Regions from separate parts of the Streptomyces sp. NPDC054794 genome, predicted to be linked through region 1. Evidence: riboswitches for the same ligand, from Rfam matches in the RefSeq annotation. Region 1 holds a riboswitch; the other holds the start of a gene.

The links. Region 1 has a riboswitch for S-adenosylmethionine ahead of ACWGKT_RS07175 (aminotransferase class V-fold PLP-dependent enzyme). Riboswitches for the same ligand answer to the same signal wherever they lie in the genome.
Region 2: it holds a riboswitch for S-adenosylmethionine, as region 1 does, so the genes downstream of both, ACWGKT_RS19530 (putative leader peptide) here and ACWGKT_RS07175 (aminotransferase class V-fold PLP-dependent enzyme) in region 1, are expected to answer to the same signal.

Annotation. Positions count from the first base shown of each region.
Region 1 covers NZ_JBSHAQ010000005.1:168,429-175,878, reverse strand. The annotation lists gene qcrA (cytochrome bc1 complex Rieske iron-sulfur subunit) at 1-562, shown strand, start outside; gene qcrB (cytochrome bc1 complex cytochrome b subunit) at 559-2,196, shown strand; gene trpD (anthranilate phosphoribosyltransferase) at 2,334-3,398, shown strand; SAM riboswitch class IV at 3,485-3,601, shown strand; gene ACWGKT_RS07175 (aminotransferase class V-fold PLP-dependent enzyme) at 3,792-5,153, shown strand; gene ACWGKT_RS07170 (Lrp/AsnC family transcriptional regulator) at 5,728-6,009, opposite strand; gene ACWGKT_RS07165 (rhomboid family intramembrane serine protease) at 6,052-6,813, opposite strand; gene ACWGKT_RS07160 (hypothetical protein) at 6,968-7,207, shown strand; gene ACWGKT_RS07155 (NYN domain-containing protein) at 7,244-7,450, shown strand, end outside.
Region 2 covers NZ_JBSHAQ010000017.1:32,652-40,101, forward strand. The annotation lists gene ACWGKT_RS19525 (ABC transporter substrate-binding protein) at 1-909, opposite strand, end outside; gene ACWGKT_RS19530 (putative leader peptide) at 1,128-1,244, opposite strand; SAM riboswitch class IV at 1,279-1,392, opposite strand; partial or broken gene ACWGKT_RS19535 (DUF1684 domain-containing protein) at 1,481-1,807, opposite strand; gene ACWGKT_RS19540 (hypothetical protein) at 2,367-2,504, opposite strand; gene ACWGKT_RS19545 (helix-turn-helix transcriptional regulator) at 2,787-3,647, opposite strand; gene ACWGKT_RS19550 (SDR family NAD(P)-dependent oxidoreductase) at 3,809-4,669, shown strand; gene ACWGKT_RS19555 (alpha/beta fold hydrolase) at 4,666-5,661, shown strand; gene ACWGKT_RS19560 (hypothetical protein) at 5,645-6,037, opposite strand; partial or broken gene ACWGKT_RS19565 (IS630 family transposase) at 6,625-6,747, shown strand; gene ACWGKT_RS19570 (glycoside hydrolase family 65 protein) at 6,751-7,450, opposite strand, start outside.

The DNA.
Region 1 (7,450 bases):
CACGATGTTCGGTGCGCTCACGCTGGTGCCGCTCGCCGGCGTCGTGCTGCTGCGCGACCTCGGCCCGCTGCCCGGGACCTCGCTCCGCCACACCCTGTGGTCCAAGGGCAAGCTGCTCGTCAACATGAACACCAACGAGCCGCTGCGTCCCGAGGACGTCGCCGTCGGCTCGCTGACCTTCGCCAAGCCCGAGGGCCTGGAGGAGACCGACGAGGAGTTCCAGACCGAGATCGCCAAGGCGGCCCTGATGATCGTCCGGCTGCAGCCGGACAACATCAAGGACAAGCGCGAGCTCGAGTGGTCGCACGAGGGCATCGTGGCGTACTCGAAGATCTGCACCCACGTCGGTTGCCCGATCTCGCTGTACGAGCAGCAGACGCACCACGTGCTGTGCCCCTGCCACCAGTCCACCTTCGACCTCTCCGACGGTGCCCGAGTGATCTTCGGTCCCGCCGGTCACGCCCTGCCGCAGCTCCGCATCGGCGTGAACGACGAGGGCTACCTCGAGGCGCTCGGCGACTTCGAAGAGCCCGTCGGTCCTGCATTCTGGGAGCGCGGATGAGCACTGCGACGAACGAAGAGTCCCGCTCGCGCGGGAAGGCACCGGCCGGCGAGCGCGTCGCCGACTGGGCCGATGGCCGACTCGGGATCTACTCCCTGGCCAAGTCCAACATGCGCAAGATCTTCCCCGACCACTGGTCGTTCATGTTGGGCGAAGTGTGCATGTACAGCTTCATCATCATCATCCTCACGGGTGTGTACCTGACGCTGTTCTTCCACCCGTCGATGAACGAGGTGGAGTACCACGGCAGCTACGTCCCGCTGCAGGGACAGCTGATGTCCGAGGCGTTCAGCTCGACGCTGCACATCTCCTTCGACGTGCGCGGTGGTCTGCTCATGCGGCAGATCCACCACTGGGCCGCGCTGATCTTCCTGGCCGGCATGTTCGTGCACATGATGCGCGTGTTCTTCACCGGCGCGTTCCGCAAGCCGCGTGAGATCAACTGGCTGTTCGGCTTCCTGCTGTTCGTCCTGGGCATGTTCACCGGCTTCACCGGTTACTCGCTCCCGGACGACCTGCTCTCCGGCACCGGTGTCCGCTTCATGGAGGGCGCGATCCTGTCCGTGCCGATCGTCGGCACGTACCTGTCGTACTTCCTCTTCGGCGGCCAGTTCCCCGGCCACGACTTCGTGGCCCGGTTCTACTCGGTGCACATCCTGCTGCTGCCGGGCATCATGCTGGGCCTGATGGTGGCCCACCTGATCCTGGTCTTCTACCACAAGCACACGCAGTTCGCGGGTCCCGGCAAGTCCGAGAAGAACGTCGTCGGCATGCCGCTGCTGCCGGTCTACATGGCCAAGGCCGGAGGCTTCTTCTTCCTGGTCTTCGGTGTCATCGCGGCCATCGCCGCGGTCGCGCAGATCAACCCGATCTGGGCCATGGGCCCCTACCGTCCGGACCAGGTGTCCACCGGCGCCCAGCCCGACTGGTACATGGGCTTCTCCGAGGGTCTGATTCGCTTCATGCCGGGCTGGGAGGTCAACTTCTGGGGTCACACGCTCGTCCTGGGCGTGTTCATCCCGCTGGTGATCTTCCCGCTGGTCCTGGTCGCGATCGCGGTCTACCCGTTCATCGAGTCCTGGATCACCGGCGACAAGAGCGAGCACCACATCCTGGACCGCCCGCGCAACGCCCCCACGCGCACCGGCCTCGGTGTCGCCTGGATGACGGTGTACCTGACGCTGCTGATCGGCGGCGGCAACGACCTGTGGGCCACGCACTTCCACCTGTCGATCAACGCGGTCACCTGGTTCGTCCGGATCTTCGTGTTCGTCGGACCGGTTCTCGCGTTCCTCATCACCAAGCGGATCTGCCTCGGCCTGCAGCGCCGGGACCGGGACAAGGTGCTGCACGGTCGCGAGACCGGCATCATCAAGCGCCTGCCGCACGGTGAGTTCATCGAGGTCCACGAGCCGCTCAGCCAGGAGCAGCTGCACACCCTCACGGCTCACCACCAGTACGAGCCGGCCGAGATCGGCCCGCTGGTCGACGAGAACGGTGTCGAGCGCAAGGTGGCGGGCACGCAGAAGCTGCGCGCCAAGCTCAGCGACGCGCTCTACGGCGAGGACTCCCAGATCCCGAAGCCCACCGTCGAGGAGTACAAGGAGATCACGAGCGGCCACGGCCACCACTGATCGCTGCGCACGCCACGCCACGGCAGGGGCCCCGTCCGGTGTTCGGACGGGGCCCTTCGCCGTGTCCTGCGGCTGGATAGGGTGGACCTCGTCGAGACTCGCGTTCCGGAATCCGGGACCTCACCCAGGAGCGGCTTATGAGCGCTGTGACCCCCGCTGGAGGCGACACCGCGGCGGGCCGTTCCTGGCCCGAGGTACTGAACGCCCTGCTCGACGGCCGTGACCAGAGCGCCGACGCGACGGCCTGGGCCATGGACCGGATCATGCGCGGCGAGGCGACCGACGCGCAGATCGCCGGGTTCGTGGTGGCCCTGCGGGCCAAGGGCGAAACCGTCGAGGAGATCACCGGTGTGGTCCGGGCGATGTACGAGCACGCCAAGGTGATCGAGGTGTCGGGCCGTACGGTCGACATCGTCGGCACCGGCGGCGACGGCGCGAAGACGGTGAACATCTCCACCATGTCGGCGCTCGTGGTGGCCGGCACGGGCGCGAAGGTCGTCAAGCACGGCAACCGCGCGGCCTCGTCCGCCTCGGGTTCCTCGGACGTCCTGGAGAAGCTCGGCGTCAACCTCGACCTGACCCCCCAGCGGGTGGCCGAGGTGGCGGAGGAGGCGGGCATCACCTTCTGCTTCGCGGTCAAGTTCCACCCGGCGCTGCGTCATGTCGCCGCGGCGCGCGGCCAGTTGGGCATCCGGACCGTCTTCAACGCCCTCGGCCCGCTGACCAACCCGGCGAAGGTGAAGTCCCAGGCGATCGGTGTCGCCGACCCGCGCATGGCGCCGATCATCGCGGGCGTCCTCGCCGAACGCGGCAACTCCTCCCTGGTGTTCCGCGGCGACGACGGTCTCGACGAGCTGACCACGACGTCCACCTCCCACGTCTGGGTCGTCCGGGACGGCAAGGTCTCCGAGGAGACCTTCGACCCGCGCGACGTCGGCCTCGAACTGGTGCCGGTGGACGCCCTGCGCGGCGCCGACCCGTCCTACAACGCGGAGGTCGCGCGGCGCCTGCTGGACGGCGAGAAGGGCCCGGTACGGGACGCGGTGCTGCTGAACTCGGCGGCGGCCCTGGTGGCTCTGGAGCCGACGGGGGAGCCGCTGGCCGAGCAGCTGCGGGCCGGCATGGCCAAGGCGGCGGAGTCGATCGACTCGGGGGCGGCCAAGCGCACGCTGGAGCGCTGGGTGGCGGTCAGCAACGCCTGACCCCCGGCACGATGTGACGCGGGGCGCAGTCCGGATGCCGGACTGCGCCTTGCGCTTCGAAGATCGTGTGGCAGGATACTGAACCAGGTCATGAGTGACAGTCATTCGGCCCCGGCCGACTGTCCGGCAACCCTCCGTCCGTGGCGGGGTGCCCCGGGTGAAGACCAGGTCGCAGGCAACGAGGTCTGCGGCAAGCGCGGACCCCTCGCCCGCTCCGCAGGAGCGCAGTACCAGGGGTCCTGGTCGTCGAGGGAGCCTTCCGTGAGCAAGCGAATGCGATAGGGCCGCAGAGCCCCGCCTCCGCACACCCCTTTTCACCCTTTCCCATGTCGAGCCGTGCCCGAGGCACGTGTGCTCGCGTGGTGTTCACACCTGCCTCACGGGAGTACCCCCATGTCTGTCTCCACCGCTGTCCCCGCCCAGTCCGTTTGTGCCCCGCTGCCCGTTCTGGGCCGGGATGTCACCGTCCCGCTCGTGACCGGCGGCGAAGTCACCTACGCGGCCCTCGACTACGCGGCGAGCGCCCCCGCCCTCCAGCGCGTCTGGGACGACGTGGCGGCCTACGCGCCGTACTACGGCAGCGTCCACCGCGGTGCCGGCTACCTCTCGCAGCTCTCCACCGACCTCTTCGAGACCGCCCGCAGGACGGTCGCCGAGTTCCTCGACTGCCGCGAGGCCGACCAGGTCATCTTCACCCGGTCCACCACCGACTCGCTCAACCTGCTCGCCGCCGCGCTGCCCGCCGACTGCCAGGTCTTCGTCTTCGAGACCGAGCACCACGCCTCCCTCCTGCCCTGGAAGGACGCCCGGGTCACCTACCTGGACGCCCCGCGCACCCCGCGGCGGGCCGTCGAGACGCTGGAGCGCGCCCTGGCCGAACGGGACCCGCACGGACCGGCCCTGGTCTGCGTCACCGGCGCCTCGAACGTCACCGGCGAGCTGTGGCCGGTCCGTGAGCTGGCCGCCGCCGCGCACGCGCACGGCGCCCGGATCGTCCTGGACGCCGCCCAGCTGGCCCCGCACCACCCGGTCTCCGTCCAGGACCTCGAGGTCGACTGGGTCGCCTTCTCCGGGCACAAGCTGTACGCCCCGTTCGGTACCGGCGTCCTGGCCGGCCGCGCCGACTGGTTGCGCGCGGCCGAGCCCTACCTCGCGGGCGGCGGCGCGAGCCGCGCGGTCACGCGGCGCGAGGACGGGGGAGTGGACGTGGAGTGGCACGAGACCGCCGCCCGCCACGAGGCCGGCTCGCCGAACGTCATCGGCGCCTATGCCGTCGCGTCCGCCTGCAAGGCGCTCACGGAGGCGGGCTTCGAGGCCCTGGTCGCCCGCGAGCGGTACCTGGTCGACACCGTCCGCGCGGGCCTGGCGGAGGTCCCCGAGGTCAGGATCCTGTCCCTCTTCGGCGACGACGCCCCCCGCGTCGGTGTCCTGTCCTTCGTGGTCGAGGGCTGGAACAGCTCCCACTTCGCCGCCGCGCTCTCCGCCGAGTACGGCATCGGCGTCCGCGACGGCCTCTTCTGCGCCCACCCGCTGGTGCGCACCCTCCTCGGCGGCGACCCGCAGGCCCAGGGCGAGTGCGGCGCCCCCGAGGCCGCCCCCGGCGAGAAGTCCCTCAACGCCATCCGCGTCAGCTTCGGCGCGGGCACCCCGGACGAGCACGTCGAACGCTTCGTCGGTGCCGTGCGGGAACTGGTCCGCGACGGCGCCAAGTGGCAGTACCGCACCCAGGACGGCCGCTGCGTCCCGGCGGTCTGACCACGGCACTACGCGGCCCGGGGTGCTCGCAGCGGCGCCTTCGGGCGGTCGTCGTACAGGTCCCCGGCGGGGGCGCTGGGGGTGGGTGCGGAACGCACGTCGAGTGCTTCGTCGGTGCCGTGCGGGAACTGGCCCTTGACGGCGCCAAGTGGCAGTACCGCACCCAGGACGGCCGCTGTGTTCCGGCGGTCTGACCACGGCACTACGCGGCCCGGGGTGTTCGCGGCAGCGCCTTCGGGCGGTCGTCGTACAGGTCCCCGGCGGGGGCGCTGGGGGTGGGTGCGGAACGCACGTCGAGTGCTTCGTCGGTGCCGTGAAGGGACTGGCCCTTGACGGCGCGAAGTGGCGGCTCCGCACCGAGGGCGGCCGCCGCGTCGCGGCGGCCTGACCCCGGCATTACGGCCCGGGGGCGCTCGTGGCGGCGTCCTCGGGCGGTCGTCGCGCAGGCCCCCGGCCGGGGCGCTGGGAGGTAGGTGCGGACGAGCACGTCGAGTGCTTCGTCGGTGCCGGCCGTCTGGACACGGCGCTGCGGCCCGGGGGCGTTCGTCGCGAAGGCCCCCGGCCAGGGGCCGTCCTAGTTGTCCAGACCGATGGAGAACGCCGCCTCCAGGTCGTGCTGGGAGTACGTGCGGAACGCGACGTGCGTGTCCGTGGCCTCGACGCCCGGGATCTTGCTGATGCTGCCGGGGATGACCTCGGCCAGGTCCTCGTGCTGCTGGACCCGGACCATGGCGATCAGGTCGTAGGTGCCGGTGACGGAGAAGACCTCGCTGACGCTGTCCAGCGCGGCGATCTGCTCCGCGATCTCGGGGATCCGGTCCACGCTGGTCTTGATGAGCACGATCGCGGTGATCACGGCTGGTTCTCTCCCTCGGAGGCCGTCGCTGGGGCTCTCACCCTACTCGCGGTCCAGCTGGCCTGGTCGTTCTGCCGGGGGTCCGGGGGTTGTCCCCCGGGAAGACACGGCAGTCGCCCGTCCGAAACGCACCCACGCGAAGACGAAGCCCAGCGAGAAGCCCACCAGGTGCGCGAGGTAGGCCACCCCGGGCCCCTGGGGAGCGCGGCCCGCCGCCAGCCACTGCAGGGCCACCCAGAAGGGCAGCACGACCCAGGCGGGGAAGCGCAGCGGGAGGAAGAACAGGAACGGGAGGAGACTGGTGACACGGGCTCCGGGGAACAGGTACAGGAAGGCGCCGAGGACCGCCGAGATCGCCCCGGAGGCGCCGACCAGCGACTGCTCGGCGGTGGCGTTGGCGGCCGCGTAGCCGAGCAGGGCCAGATATCCGCAGCAGACGTAGAAGAGGGTGAACTGCACGCGGCCCATCCGTTCCTCGGTCATCGCCCCGAAGACGTAGAGGAAGAGCATGTTGCCGAGCAGATGCACCCAGCTGCCGTGCACGAACAGGGCCGTGATGGGGGTGAGGGCCTCCCGGGCGGGGCCGTCGAACAGGTCCGCGGGCACGACACCCCAGTGCCGGAAGTACGCCCGCTGCGTCGCGAGCAGCGCGTCGCCGGAGCCGTACGCCGGATTGAGCCCGGATGCCGGGCCGGTCACGAAGACCAGGCAGCACAGGGCGATGAGGGCGTACGTCATCGGCGCCGGGGAGGTCCGGATCGCCCTGAGGGTCCTGCCGGTCGCCGTGCTCCAGTTGCGGATCATGAACACAGAGCATGACGTAACGGGACGCACTGGCACAGACCGCCTCGCCGCCGTGGACAGACGGGCGACGAGTACCCGCCAGGCCGTAGGGTTACGAGCCACACGCGCCGGGCAGACGGCGCGTCACGGACACAGAAGGAAGCGAAGAGCCACGATGCCGGTTCCCCTGCCGACCACCACGACACGTTGGCGCTGCACCCTCTGCGGCAACCTCACCCGCTTCGACGTGACGCGCTCGTCGAAGGTCGTCGAGTACGTCCATCTCGACCTGGCCGGTGAGCCGAAGGTCGAGGAGCGCGAGGTGGTCAGTGAGACCATCGAGTCGGTCCGCTGCCGCTGGTGCAACGCGGTGGACCAGGTGGAACTCGTGGACAGGCCGGGCGCCGACTCCTGAGCAGGAGCGGCCCGCACAGGTGATGGGGTGTGACGGATGGTGGAGACCACGGGCGGGGGGCCGGGCGACGGCACCGCCGAGGTGCTTGACCGTCCGCTGCCCGACGGTGTGCGACGCAGGGTCGTGCAGATCGTCTCGGACGGTTTCGGCGGGCTGACCGTCGGCGAACTGCCCGCCCAGTTGCGGCAGTACGCCCGGTTCGCCCCGAACCGACGGGCCAAGTTCGCGGGCAACGCCATGGCC
Region 2 (7,450 bases), on a different contig from region 1:
GTTGTTGAGACCGAGACCGAACACGACGCCGGGATTGGCCCGTCGCTGGAGCGTGACCTGACCGCCCTTGAGCGCCGCCTCGTTGGCCTTGCCCACGCTGCTGATCGCGTCGACCTGGCCGGACTGGAGACTTCCGGCCCGTACGCCCGCCTCCGGGACGACCTTGAACACCAGCTTGTCCAGGTACGCCTCGCCCTTCTTGCTCCACCGCGAGGAACCCCACGCGTATCCCGTGCGCTTGGCCAGGGTGATCGACTGGTTCTGCACGTACTGCTTCAACACGAAGGGCCCGGACCCGATCACCCCGTCGCTGCACTTCTGCTGCGGGGTCTTCTTCACGCTCGCCGACGACTCGATCCCCAGGGAGTGGGTCGAAGTGGCCTGCAGGAACTGGGCGTTGGGCTGGCTGAAGGTCACCTTGACGGTGAGCGGGTCGACCACCGTGGTGCTCTTGACACCGCTCAGATAGCCCTCGGCGAGCGTCCCCAGGGCGCCGAGCTTCGGCACCGCGTCGAAGTTGTCCTTGACCACCTGCGCGGTCAGCTTCGAGCCGTCGCTGAAGGTGACGCCCGACCTCAGATGGAACGTGAACGTCGTGGCGTCGGAGCTGACATCCCAGCTCTTCGCCAGCCACGGCACGATCTTGCCGGTCCTGGGGTCCTGGTCGGTCAGTGAGTCCACGATCTGGCGCACCGAGTAGATGGTGTCGTTGCTGGCGACCTGCTGCGGATCCACGCAGCCGGCGTCCGAACCCACCGCGAAGGTCAGGGTGCCGCCGGACTTGGGCTGCCCGGCGCCGCTGCCGGAATCGCCGCCGCCGGAGCCGCAGGCGGTCAGCAGAACACTGGTGGTCACAAGGGCGGTCAGTGCCGCCCACCGGGAGGTTCCGACATCGGAAAGTGCAGTCACGGAGGGCTTCTCCTACTCGTGTCACCAGGCACGGGTGTGGTGCAGGGCACGGCCGTGCGTGGGCGTGCGGCCCCGGCCGGCGCGACGCCGGTGCCGGGGGAGGGCTGTGCAAACGGGGATCAGAAGGAAAAAGGGGGGATCAAAGACAGACGGAGATCAGGCGCAGGCGGGTGCGGCGACGACAGATGCCGTACCGCGACCAGCGGCGGGAAGGCCCGTCAGACCTGACAGAGACAGCTGGTCGAGCGCTTGAGGTCGATGTGGCGCCGACGCGAGAGCCGGGAGAACACGGTGGCGCCAGCGAAGCGGGCGCTGAGGTCACCACCGTGCCGCATATCGGTCCTCCACCAATCCGGCCCTGGTCACGGGGCCACGCGCTTGCGGAGATCCTCGGTGATCCCGCCGGGCTTTCACCTGGAGCACCCCACCGCGCGGGAGGGTTGCCGGTCAGCGAGCCAGGGCTTGACGCTGACACTCAATGCCGTTCGTGACCGTACGGAGCGGTCTTGTCGTACGTCAATGGCGCAAAAGGACGCCCTGTAAGGGGAGTCGGGGCGAGAGCGCGTCCAGCTCAGGAGCCGCCGCGCTCGCGGGGGATCTTCTGGCCGGCCTCGATCGCCACCGGCAGCCGGTTCTCGGCCGGGGGCAGCGGGCAGGTGGCCAGGTCCGTGTAGGCGCACGGCAGGTTCGCGGCCCGGTTGAAGTCCAGGACGACCGTACCGTCGGCGGCGGGCGGATCGAGGGCCAGGGCCCGGTTGGCGGCGTAGGTGGTGACCCCGGAGGTCGCGTCGGTGAACAGCACCATCAGCCGTCCCGCACCGTGGCCGGGGAACGCGGTCAGTGACAGCGGGCGCCCGTCGAACTCGAACTCGACCCTGCCCGGAGCGTCGTAGACATGGCAGGTCGACTGGCCGCACATAGCCCGTGAGTTGGCCCCTCGCCGCTTCCCGGCTTCACCATCGTCACAGCAGCTCGGACAGAGCTGTCGGCGCACTCCCTCTGAGGGTGCCCTCGTAGCGTGGAGCCTGCCAAGGTCATGGGGTCCAAGCAGCAGGAGTACGAGACCGAGCCCCTGAGGGTGCTGTGCGCATCGTGATCGAGACGGGCAAGCCGATCCCGGAGGCGGCCGAGGACCTGGGTGTGCACCCGGGGACGCTGCACACCTGGTCCCACGCTGGAGGAGGCACGGTTCAGCCTCCTCCGACCGGCCCGCGCCCGCCGCCTCGGGTCCGGGCTGTGAAGCGCGTCGTCGTCAGCGAGTGCCCGCCTCAGTGCGCGTAAGGCGCGACACCTGGACAACATCGGGAAGCGAAGCGCTTGGGCCTCGCTTCGGTGGACAAGTGCCCGCGTGGGTCATCCCGTGGACGCTCGTCGCCGGCCAGTCGGCAGATCCTCTGCAACCCAAGCCCACCTCGGCATCAAGCTGACCTGCTGCGCCCCGGTCCCGCGGCCGGGTGTCACATGAGCGATGCAGTGCGGCGGTCGGCCGAGACGCCGTGCTCGGCGGCATCGAAGACCTGGTCCAGCCGCTCGCAGTGAGCGGCGTTGATCTCGGCCAGGCCGTCCCTGGCGAGCCTGCGTTGAGCCGTAGCCACGGCGACCGAAAGCGGCGATCAATAGCGCCGTCGGCCGGTATCCGTAGCCTTGCCCGCCGCCAGGTGACCGAACACCGGGAAGGACAGGGCGGTGAAACAGGGCCGAACGATCCGAAAGAGCCGCAGGCGCGACGCCGGCATAGTCGGCAACGGGAACAGAGGCGGCCCTTGACGAGGTGGACTCAGGACCCGTCGATGCTTCCGTGTCCCCAGAGCAGGCAAGATCCGTTCAGCAAGCTCACACAGAGGCAGCGAACCTTCGATTATCGATCAAGAAAACGATCACTCGGTGTCGGTGGCGAAATGGTCGGTGCCCAGCACGGTGAGCAGGGCGAGTTTCTCGTGGCTTTCCGTACCCGGCGTGGCGGTGAATATGAGCAGCGACTGGCCATGGTCCGGCTCGAGCAGGAGTTGGCAGTAGAGGTCCAGATGTCCGACCTGGGGATGGACGAAGCGTTTGGTTTCGCTCCACCGCAGGCCCACTTCGTGGCGCTCCCACAAACGGGCGAACTCGTCGCTGGTGCGGAGCAGGATGTCCGCCATGTCCGCCGCGGGGGAGCCGGGCCCGTCCCGGGTGACGGCCGCACGCAGCAGCGCGACGTTGATCCGGCTGTTGTCGTCGTACTCCTCGGGGTGGTACCGCTCACGGGCGGCCGGGTCTGTGAACCACCGGTACGTCGCGCTGCGGGCGTTGCCGGTGTACTGGGTCTGGTCGCCGAGCAGTGCCACCGCGGACGGCGTCTGCAGCAGCGTCTCGCCCAGCGGGCCCATGACCTGTGCGGTGGTGCCGGCCAAGCCGTCCATGACCCGCATCAGCCCCGGGCTCACGTGCTGATGCCGCAGGTCATGGCGGGTGGTGCGGTAGCCGGCGAGGAGGAACAGGTGATCGCGTTCGTCCGGGGTCAGCCGCAGGCCGCGGGCGATGGCTGCGATCATCTGCTCCGACGGTTGCGGCCCGTCGCCGCGTTCCAGCCGGGCGAAGTAGTCGGCGGACATGGTGCACAGTTCCGCCACCTCCTCGCGGCGCAGGCCCGGAGCGCGCCGGCGTTGCCCGCGGCGCAGCCCGACGTCCTCCGGTTGCAGCGCCGCACGCCGGGTACGCAGGAAGGCGCCCAGGGACGAGCGGTCGAACGTGTGGTCCATGGTCCCCATCGTTGGCCATCCGGCACGGCTTAGCCATGACCCGCCAGTCAGTGGTTGCACATGTCCTTCCAGCGCCCGTGGTGCGGCAAGTTCACTGGCGGTGCGATCACCGGTCGCACCGAACCGCGAACCACAACCCGCGAACCACGGAGCCAGGACCCATGACCAGTTGGACAGCGAACGACCTCCCGAACCAGACCGGCCGGACGGTGGTGATCACCGGTGGCGGCCGTGGCCTCGGCCTGATCACGGCACGCGAGCTCGCTCGTGCCGGTGCCCGCGTCGTGCTGGGGGTACGCGACACGGGCAAGGCCCGCCACGCCGTCGCCGACCTGCCCGGCACCTTCGACGTCCGACCGCTCGACGTGGCGGATCTGACCTCGGTGCGAGCCTTCGCCGACTCCTGGTCCGGCGACATCGACATCCTGATCAACAACGCCGGTGTGATGGACATCCCCGCCGCACGCACCGCTGACGGCCTCGACCTGCAGACCACCACCAATCACACCGGTCCCTTCCTGCTGACCACCTTGCTGCGCGAGCGCATCACCGACCGCGTGGTGCACGTCACCAGCGAGCTGCACCGGCAGGGCAGGATCGACCTGGACGACCTCGACTGGCGCACGCGCAAGTACAACGGGATGCGCGTCTACGAGGCGTCGAAGCTCGCTGTCGTCCTGTTCTCGCTGGAGCTCCAGCGCCAGCTGACCGCCGCCGGCAGCCCGGTCCGCTCGGTGCTCGCCAGCCCGGGCATCGCCCGCACCGCGCTGGCGGCCCACTCCCGGTCGAACGTCATCAACCGGCTCACGTTCCTCACCAACGACCCGGAGCGCGGAGCGCTGTCGCTGCTCTACTCCGCCACCCAGGACGTCCCCGGCAACTCCTACATCGGGCCGGACGGCCTGGGCGGCTTCCGGGGCTCCCCGGTCGTCCGCCGACAGGGCAAGGCCGGCCTCGATGCGGCCATGGCCGGGCGGCTGTGGGACGCGACCGCCGACCTCGTCGGGGCGGTCGCCCGATGAGCTACCTGGAGGCCGCCGACCACGCCGAGATCTACGTATCGCACAGCTATCCGGAACAGATCGCCGACCTCGGCGAGATCCGGATGAACTACGCCGTGGCCGGTGATCCCGGACTCCCGGCCATGCTGCTCATCCCGGCGCAGACGGAGTCCTGGTGGGGGTACGAGGCCGCCATGCGGCTGCTGGCCGACCGCTACCAGGTGTACGCAGTGGACCTACGCGGCCAGGGCCGGTCCACCTGGACGCCGGGACGCTACAGCCTGGACATCTTCGGTGGTGACCTGGTCCGCTTCATCGACCGGGTCATCAAGCGTCCGGTCATGGTCTGCGGGCTGTCGTCCGGCGGCGTGATAGCGGCCTGGCTGTCCGCCTTCGCGGCGCCCGGCCAGGTCCACGCCGCGGTCTACGAGGACGCGCCGCTGTTCGCCTCGCAGACCGACCCCGCGGTCGGCCCGTCCATCCGGCAGGGCGTCGGCCCGATGTTCCGGCTGTGGCACAAGTGGCTCGGACCGCAGTGGACCATAGGTGACTTCGCCGGGATGCAGGCGGCGATCGGCCGCGAGATCCCCGCCTGGATGCTCAGCGCGCTGCACCGGATGGCGCCGGCCGGCACCGGAGTCCCTCCGACCGCTCCGCCGCAGGATCTGCGGGAGTACGACCCCGAGTGGGCTGACGCGTTCCTCTCCGGGCGAGCCACCGTCAACTGCGACCACGAGTCCATGCTGCGGCAGGTCAAAGTGCCGGTCCTGTTCACCCATCACTTCCATCACGTGGACCCGGACACCGGGCAACTGCTCGGCGCGATCACCGACCTCCAGGTGCAGCGGGCGCGACAACTGATCGAGACCACCGGTCACACCTTCACCTATCGCGCGTTTCCCGGCATGCCGCACTCCATGCACGGCCACGACCCGGCCACCTACGTCGACACGGTCACCACGTGGGCCGACGACCTGGCCAACAGCCCCGCATCCGTCAGGAGTACCCGGTGAAACCCACTGCCTGCGAAGCACTGCGGCTCGACGCGGCCGGCCGCAGGCTGCTCTTCACTCCCGCCTCCTCCTGGCAGAAGGAAGGCGGCGCCGACCGCACCGGCGACACGGTCGAGCGGACACCGACGCAGGGCGGCTTCGGCCAGAAGACGGACGGCGGCGAGAGCGACGAAGCGATGGTCTGGACACCAAGTTCGTCGTTTTCTCCACCTGCCAGCGCGGCTACTTCCGCCGCGTCTTCCTCAACTATGCCCACGTCCCTCACGACCAGGAAGGCGGCGAGGCCGCCGTCGCCCTCGAGCTGGCATGCAGCATCCTGGACTCCGTCGACGGCTGCATGGGCGTCCTGTACGACGGCGCCTTCCGCGGCATGCACCGCGACGTCATCGCCCGCCGAGGCCGGCTGCTGATCAACAAGCAGCACAAGGGCACCAAGCACCGCTACATCCACACCCTCGGCTACGGCCGCTGTCGCCACGAACTGTGGTCCCAAGGCGGCCGCGTCCACGAACGCACCTACCTCGACAACGGCACCAGCACCCTCGTCCCCTTGCCCGTCCGCAAACCAGAACGCCGCGCCAGCACCCACAGCCACCGCTGGTACCACCTGCTCACCATCCCCTGCCCCCGCGGCCCCCACGAACCCGTCGGTATCACCACCACCCCCGGCGACGAGGGCCAGAGCGACACCGAGACCGGATTCCACCGTGCCGAGCACCTCCTGCAGATCCCCGACAACACCGCAGTCCACCAACAGCTCTACGGCGGCCGTGAAGACACCGAAGCTGGCTTCTCCCAGTTCGACCGCTCCCTGTGGAACCGGCGCATGATCGCCTTCGGCGCCGAAGCCCAGAACCTCGTCGTCCTCGGCTTCCTCCTCGCCCAGAACGCCACCAGCGCCGCCCGCTACCAGGAGGACAGGATGACCGGTTCTCGGAGTGGAGCGAATCCAGGGAGACGGGGTTGTGTCGCGAGCGGGTCCGGTACGCGGCAGGCGAGCGGTTCGCTCGCGGTGAGAGAGCCGCGGTGACCGCGACGGACCTGAGGGTCAGCGAGAGGTCGATGGAACGCTGGCATCATGCACGTTGATCACGAGCCGGCACCCGTCCCCACGGATCGGCTCTCCGGCAGCACCAGCGTGCACGTCTCCCCAGGCGCAATGGTCACGGCGCGGTCGGCCAGCACCACTCGGATCGGTTCCTCCTCCGAGTCGGGCACACTGATCTCCAACTGCCTGCTACGACGCCGTACGCCGACACCCCAGTGACCGCGGTAGCGCAGCGAGAACCCGTACTCGGAGAGGGCAGGGAGAGGCACCGGGTCCAGCCGCAGGGCGTCCTCGCGTGTTTCCAGTCCTGTCAGGCCGCGCTGGACCAGGTCGAGGGTCCCGGCCATGGCCCCGAGATGGATGCCCTCGCCGGTTGTGCCGCCTTGGATATCAGCGATGTCCGCTTCCAGGGCCTCATGGACGTACTGCCATGCCTCGGCTCGTCTGGCTCTGGCGAGGACCAGGCCGTGGACGAGTCCGCTGAGTGTGGAGCCGTGGCTGGTGCGCTGCAGGTAGTAGTCGACGGTCCTGCGCCAGACCTCGTCGTCCAGGTCGTATCCGAGCTGCCAGAACAGTTGCTGGAGTTCGGCGGGCGAGAACAGGTAGCCGAGCATGAGGACGTCGGCTTGTTTGGACGCCTTGTACCGGTTGACCGTGTCGCCCTCGGCCTCGAGGATCCGGTCCAGCCGACGGATGCTGCCATAGCGTCTCCGGTAGGCGTCCCAGTCCAGCTCGGCAAGG